One region of the Arthrobacter sp. BE255 genome, then DNA from elsewhere that is predicted to be linked to it. Evidence: predicted binding sites of a transcription regulator. Region 1 holds the regulator's gene; the other holds the start of a gene.

Region 1 (3,203 bases):
GTTGGTCCGGAGGGGAAGGCGGTTCAGACGCTCTAGCTGGTCATTCACCTGAACAGTTTAGTGCCGAAGCGCGGACCCCGAAAATGTGACGGTTCCCGGCTGCCATTGACAACCTGCAGGGCTACTTTGCAGGTACAAACAGTTGCTGGCCGGGCAGCACCGTTCCGGCCGTGAGGTTGTTGAGCTGGACGATGTCCGCTATCACATCCCGGGGATCCCGCTCCGGGGACACCGCGGCGGCGATCCCCCAGAGCGACTGACCGGGCTGCACAGTTACTGAGACCGTCGGCGTGAGCGAGAGGTCCGCAGCGGAGTCGGCGGCCTTGGCAGGTGCGTTCAGGAATCCCGCAAGCAGGAAGAGCATCGCCGCGAGCAGGACCAGGGGAATGCCGATCAGGACCACCCGGCCGCGCCGCGTCAGGCGAAGGGGCGGCAGCGGTTCCTTGCGGACCAGCACATCGGGCACTGCTGTGAGGTGCTGGACCGAGACGAACTGCGGACGGGAGTCCTGCGATGCTGAAAAAGCTGACATGAAATGAGCCCTCCTGGACCATGCTGTGCTGCCCGGAGTGTTCTTTCCGCCCGCCTGCCTGCCTCGGCGGGCTGGCCCTGCCGTTTCGAATATTCGAATACCGCGGGAAGCGAATAGAACACATGTTCGAACTTTGCTTCTTCTGTTTTAGCACTTATCAACGAACATTGTCGAGACTCGCTAGAACAAATGTTTGAAAAAGGGTTGTGGCTGGCCTACGTTTGAACCAAAGATCAACCACCTCTGTAGTTGATCAGCAGGGTCTGACAATCAATGCCGGAGACTCCCGGCACCCGCGGCCGGAAGGCTCCGGGGCAACGGAAAGGCATTGGCAAACATGGCAGCAGCAGCCGCGGGCGGCAGGGCGACCCAGCGGGGTCAGCAGCCCCAAAGGACTCCCAAAGGGCTGACTGCCCGGCAAAAGAAGATCCTGGAAACCATCCAGCGCTCGGTCAATGACAACGGGTATCCCCCGTCCATGCGTGAAATCGGTGACACCGTGGGCCTGGCCAGCCTGTCCAGCGTGACCCACCAGCTCTCGCAGCTGGAAAAGCTGGGCTACCTTCGCCGGGATCCCAAGCGGCCACGGGCCATGGAGGTCCTGATGCCGCTGACGCTGGACGGCGGGACATCCAAAGCCGCAGGTTCAGCCGCGCCGGCTGCCCTGCGCGGCATCAGCGGGGGCAAAGTGACTGAGTTGCCCACCGCCATGGACACTGCCATGGTCCCGCTGGTGGGCCGGATCGCGGCCGGCGGGCCCATCCTCGCGGACCAGGTCGTGGAGGACGTTATGCCCCTGCCGCGCCAGCTGGTGGGGCAGGGCGAGCTCTTTATGCTCAAAGTGGCCGGAGACTCCATGGTGGACGCGGCAATCTGCGATGGCGACTGGGTGGTGGTGCGGCGCCAGGCTGACGCCGTCAACGGTGACATCGTTGCGGCTCTCCTGGACGACGAAGCGACCGTCAAGACGTTCCGCCAGCGGGACGGCCACACGTGGCTCCTGCCGCAGAACACCCAATACGAACCCATCCTTGGCGACCACGCCACCATCATGGGCAAGGTTGTTTCGGTCCTGCGCTCGCTCTAGGCCCGTCAGTTACCGCAAAAATAGATCAGCCGGGCCCGCCGCGAGGGGCGGTCCCAGCTGATCTTTTGCATTTAACTCCCTGCAGTTAACTCAGGTGTGCTCCTTGGCCAGCCGCTCAAGGGCAGCGAACGCGATCTTCCGGTCCGTGGTGGGCCAGAAGGGCGGCAGCGCGCCCCGCAGGAAGCCGGCGTAGCGCTCCGTGGCCAGCCGCGAATCAAGCACCGCCACCACGCCCTTGTCGCCCGTGGACCGGATCAGCCGGCCGGCGCCCTGTGCCAGCCGGATGGCGGCGTGGGTGGCGGAGACCGACATAAAGCCGTTCCCGCCGGCCTGGGCCACGGCCCTGGAGCGGGCGGTCATCAGGGGGTCGTCCGGCCGCGGGAACGGGATGCGGTCAATCACCACCAGGCGGCACGAGCCGCCAGGAACGTCCACACCCTGCCACAGCGACATGGTGCCGAAGAGGCAGGTGTCAGGCTCGTCGGCGAACTGCTTGACGAGCGCGGTCATCGTCGAGTCGCCCTGGCAGAGGATGCTCAGTCCCAGCCGGGGCCGCAGGGCCTCGGCTGCCTCTTCCGCGGCGCGGCGCGAGGAGAACAGGCACAGTGCACCGCCGCCGGAGGCCCTGATCAGCGCCTCGAGTTCCTCCAGCGCTTCCGGCGACACTCCGCGGCCTGGCTTGGGCAGGTGTCCGGCAACGTACAGGATCCCCTGCTTCGGGTAGTCAAAGGGGGAACCGACATCGATGCCGGTCCAGCTCGGGGCGCCCTGGCCCACGAGGCCCAGTCCGCCGGCGGCCGGTTCAAACGCCGAGCCGATGGCCAGCGTGGCCGAGGTGAGTACCACGGTGTGGCCTTCGAACAGGCCCTCCCGCAGCCTTCCCGCGACACTGAGGGGCGCGATGTTTATCAGCGCCGGTGAGGCGTCGTCGGGCTGCGCGTAGCCCTGCTGAGGATCGAAGGTGCTGGCGCGGGAGAACCACACCACCTCCCGGTTTTCACGGGCCGCGATGAGCCGTTCGCAGAGTTCGAGGATGAGCATCAGGCGGGAGCGGGCGAGCTGGCGCCCGCCGTCCGCGGTTTGGCTGCTGTCTCCCTTGGAGTCGGAAAGGGCAGCCCGGCAGGCGTCCCGCAGTTGGTCCATGCAGTCCAGCTGTTCGTCGTTGAGTCCGTTGGGAAGCAGCCCGTTGGGCACCCCGGCGAGGGCGAGTTCCAGGTTGGCAGCGGCGGCGTTGAGGGCGTCGACCGTGATGGCTGTGTGCTTCCGCGCGCCGGACGCCGCGGCATGGACCATGGCGACGGACAGCTGCCCGGATACGGCCCCGGTCACCCGGTCCTGGAGTTCGTGGGCCTCATCCACCACCACAACGTCGTATTCAGGCAGGACGGCCAGGCCCTCGAAGGCACTGACGGCGAGCATGGCATGGTTGGTGACCACAACGTCGGCGTCGGCGGCGTCCTGGCGGGCCAGCTCGCTGAAGCATTCGGCCGCCATCGGGCACTTCTGTGCCCCCAGGCATTCCATCGAGGTGACGGAGACCTGGCGCCAGGCCCGGTCCGTGACGCCGGGAAGGAGTTCATCGCG
Region 2 (3,203 bases), on a different contig from region 1:
CCGATGCCGTACTTGATGTCGTCCGGGAGGGCCAGGACGGGGATGAAGGCGAGGGCGGCGAGGATCTGGCCACCCTGGGTTCCGGTCAGGGTCCAGGAGGTGAAGAAGGAACGGCGGTTGTCCGGAGCGTGCTCCAGGGTCATGGAGGAGGCGCCGGCCTGTTCGCCAGCGGCCGAGAGGCCCTGGCAGAGCCTTGCGAGCACCAGCAGGGCAGGAGCCCACCAGCCAACGGTGTTGAAGTCCGGCAGGCAGCCGATCAGGAAGGTGGAGGCACCCATCAGGATTAGCGTGAACATCAGGACCTTCCGCCGGCCCACCCGGTCTCCGAAGTGGCCCAGGATGACGGCGCCCACCGGCCGCGCCACGTAGGCAAAGCCGAAGGTGGCGAAGGACATGATGGCCGCGTTCGCGTCAGCATTCGGGAAGAAGACCGTGGGGAAGATCAGGGCGGCGGCGGAACCGAAGATGAAGAAGTCGTAGTATTCGACGGCGCTGCCCAGGAAGCTTGCGAGGGCTGCCTTCTTCGGCGTCCCGGCCGGGGCAGCGATGCCTGGCTCGGCGGACGGAAGTTTCTGGCTCATGGAATTCCTTTGGTGTGACGACTTTGTCGCGGATGGATCAGGGGCTCGCAGCCGGCGCTTGCCTGGGGTAAGGCTTGGCGCGGCACGGCTGGAGGTGCGGGGGAACCCGGACAGTAGCCACATGGTGGGAGCTACTTGTGCGATATAGCAATGATGGCTGTGAGTACAGTCACTTGTCAAGAAAATAATCACCATCTAGAAATAGTTGCCACGATGTGGCAATATCGACTTATGAGTGTGAACCAAGCCACAGAGGTCGACGACGTAACCCCCGAGCCAAAGGCGGCCAAAGGTGACCGGACGGACATGGTGGGCAAGGCCCTGGGCCTCCTTGTCCTCCTCGGGGACGAGCCCCGCGGCGCCAGTGCCGCGGAAATCTCCCGCCGCGCAGACCTGCCCTTCAGCACCACGTACCGCCTGCTGGGCTCGCTCACGCGGGACGGTTTTGTGGATTACGAACCGGATGGCCGCCGCTACCACCTGGGCCTGCGCATCTTCCAGCTGGGCCAGCGGGTGTCCAACCACCACGGCTTTGCCGGCACGGCAATGCCGGTTCTCCGCCGCGTGACGGAGCAGACGGGTGAGGCCACCATCCTCAGCGTCAGGGACGGCCACCACCACCTGACGGTCAACAAGGTGGACGGCCCGCAGATGTTCCGGGTGACCAGTGACCCCGGCCACCTCGGCTCTTTGCATACCACCGCGGTGGGCAAGGCGCTGGTGGCGTTCGCCGAGGACTCGGAGCGGGAACGCCTCCTGGCTGAGCTGGAGCTGGATCCCCTGACGGAGCACTCCATTACCGACAGGGATGCCTTCCGCGCCGAAATCGACAAGGTCCGGCGCGAGGGGTTCGCCGTCATGGATGAGGAGAACGAGACCGGCATGCGCGCCGTGGCCGTCCCGCTTTTCAACTCCCAGGGCTACGCCTTCGCCTCCCTGGCCACAGCGGTCCCGGTTTTTCGCCTGAGCCTGGAAGCCCTGATCGCCCACGTTCCCGTCCTGCAGGAGGCGGCGGCTGAGCTGTCTGCCCGCCTCCCGCAGCGCTGACCCTCGCCGTGAAAAATGCGGCGGGCCTTGGCATTTACTGACCCAAACCCAATCCATGTTCGCATCTCGAACAAGAGTGCGATATGTGAACATGTGCTGTACTGTAATCCCTAACACCGGACCCGCCGCGCCCGCCAAGGCCTGCGCAGGCCGCCCGGTGCCGTTACCAAAGGAGCTGCACGGATGAGTAATCGAACTGAGTCCTACTTGGTGGGACTGGTCGGGGACGGCGTGATGCCGTCACTCACCCCCCACATGCACGAACGCGAAGGCGACGTGCAGGGCCTGCGCTATCTCTACCGCCCCATCGACCTGCTGGAGCTCGGCCTCCCCGGCGAATCCGTCGGCCACCTGCTCCAGAGCGCCCGCAGCCTTGGCTTCAACGGCCTGAACATCACCCACCCCTGCAAGCAGCTGGTACTGGAGCACCTGGATGAAATCTCCCCGGACGCCCTCAGGCTGGGCGCCGTCAACACCGTGGTGATCGAGGACGGCCGTTTCATCGGCCACAACACAGATTTCTCCGGCTTTGCCGCGGCCCTGGCCGCCGGCCTCCCCTCCGCGGAGCTGGACCGCGTGGTCCAGCTGGGCGCCGGCGGCGCCGGTTCCGCCGTCGCCTACGCCCTGCTCACCGCTGGCGTCAAGGCCCTGGACCTGGTGGACGTGGATCCCGCCCGCTGTGCCGCGAAGGCTGCGGAACTGGCTGGCTTCTTCCCGCAGAGCACCGTCACGGCCCGGACGACGGCGGAGCTGCCGCAGCTTTTGCCCCTCGCTGACGGCCTCGTCCACTGCACCCCCGTGGGAATGGCCGCCCACCCCGGCGTCCCGCTGGACCTGGACCTGCTGGAGCCCCGGCACTGGGTTGCGGACATCGTCTACCGCCCCATCGACACCGAACTGGTCCGCGGCGCACGCGCCAAAGGCTGCGACGTCCTGGACGGCGGCCGGATGGCCGTGGGCCAGGCGGCGGACGCGTTCCGGATCTTCACCGGGCTGACAGCCGACGCTGACAGGATGCGTTCGCACTTCCTGGAACTTGTGGCCGCGGAAGAGGTGGCCGCCTGATGCGCACCGGAATCGCCACCGTCTGCCTTTCAGGCACCCTGAAGGAGAAGATGCAGGCCTGCGCCATCGCAGGCTTCGACGGCATCGAGATCTTCGAGCAGGACCTGGTCACCTCGCCCCTGACGCCCGAGGACGTCCGCAAGATGGCGGCAGACCTGGGCCTGACCCTTGACCTCTACCAGCCCTTCCGCGACTTTGACAGCGTGTCCGAGGACCTTCTCGCCGCCAACCTCCGCCGCGCCGAAGCCAAGTTCAGGCTTATGGCCCGGCTGGGCATGGACACCATCCTGGTCTGCTCCAACGTGGCCACCGCCAGCATCGACAGCGACGACCTCCGGACCGAACAGCTGGGCCGCCTGGCCGAACTGGCCGGCGAGCACGGCGTCAAGGTGGCCTACGAGGCCCTGGCCTGGGGCAAGTACGTCAGCGACTACGAGCACGCGCACCGGCTGGTGGAGGCAGTGGACCACCCCAACCTGGGCACCTGTTTGGACTCCTTCCACATCCTGT

Evidence for each region. The regulator LexA, encoded in region 1, represses DNA repair genes until DNA is damaged. The targets are predictions, from matches to a motif close to TCGAACANNTGTTCGA.
Region 2: J2X42_RS15490 (shikimate dehydrogenase) is a predicted target of LexA. The motif match lies at 1,695-1,710, and genes of this name have one in related genera.

Annotation. Positions count from the first base shown of each region.
Region 1 is NZ_JAVDWK010000008.1:45,032-48,234, forward strand. Features, by position in the region: gene J2X42_RS14360 (histidinol-phosphate transaminase) at 1-48, opposite strand, end outside; gene J2X42_RS14365 (LysM peptidoglycan-binding domain-containing protein) at 122-532, opposite strand; gene lexA (transcriptional repressor LexA) at 870-1,619, shown strand; gene J2X42_RS14375 (ATP-dependent DNA helicase) at 1,710-3,203, opposite strand, start outside.
Region 2 is NZ_JAVDWK010000009.1:63,555-66,757, forward strand. Features, by position in the region: gene J2X42_RS15480 (MFS transporter) at 1-581, opposite strand, end outside; gene J2X42_RS15485 (IclR family transcriptional regulator) at 813-1,628, shown strand; gene J2X42_RS15490 (shikimate dehydrogenase) at 1,812-2,693, shown strand; gene J2X42_RS15495 (TIM barrel protein) at 2,693-3,203, shown strand, end outside.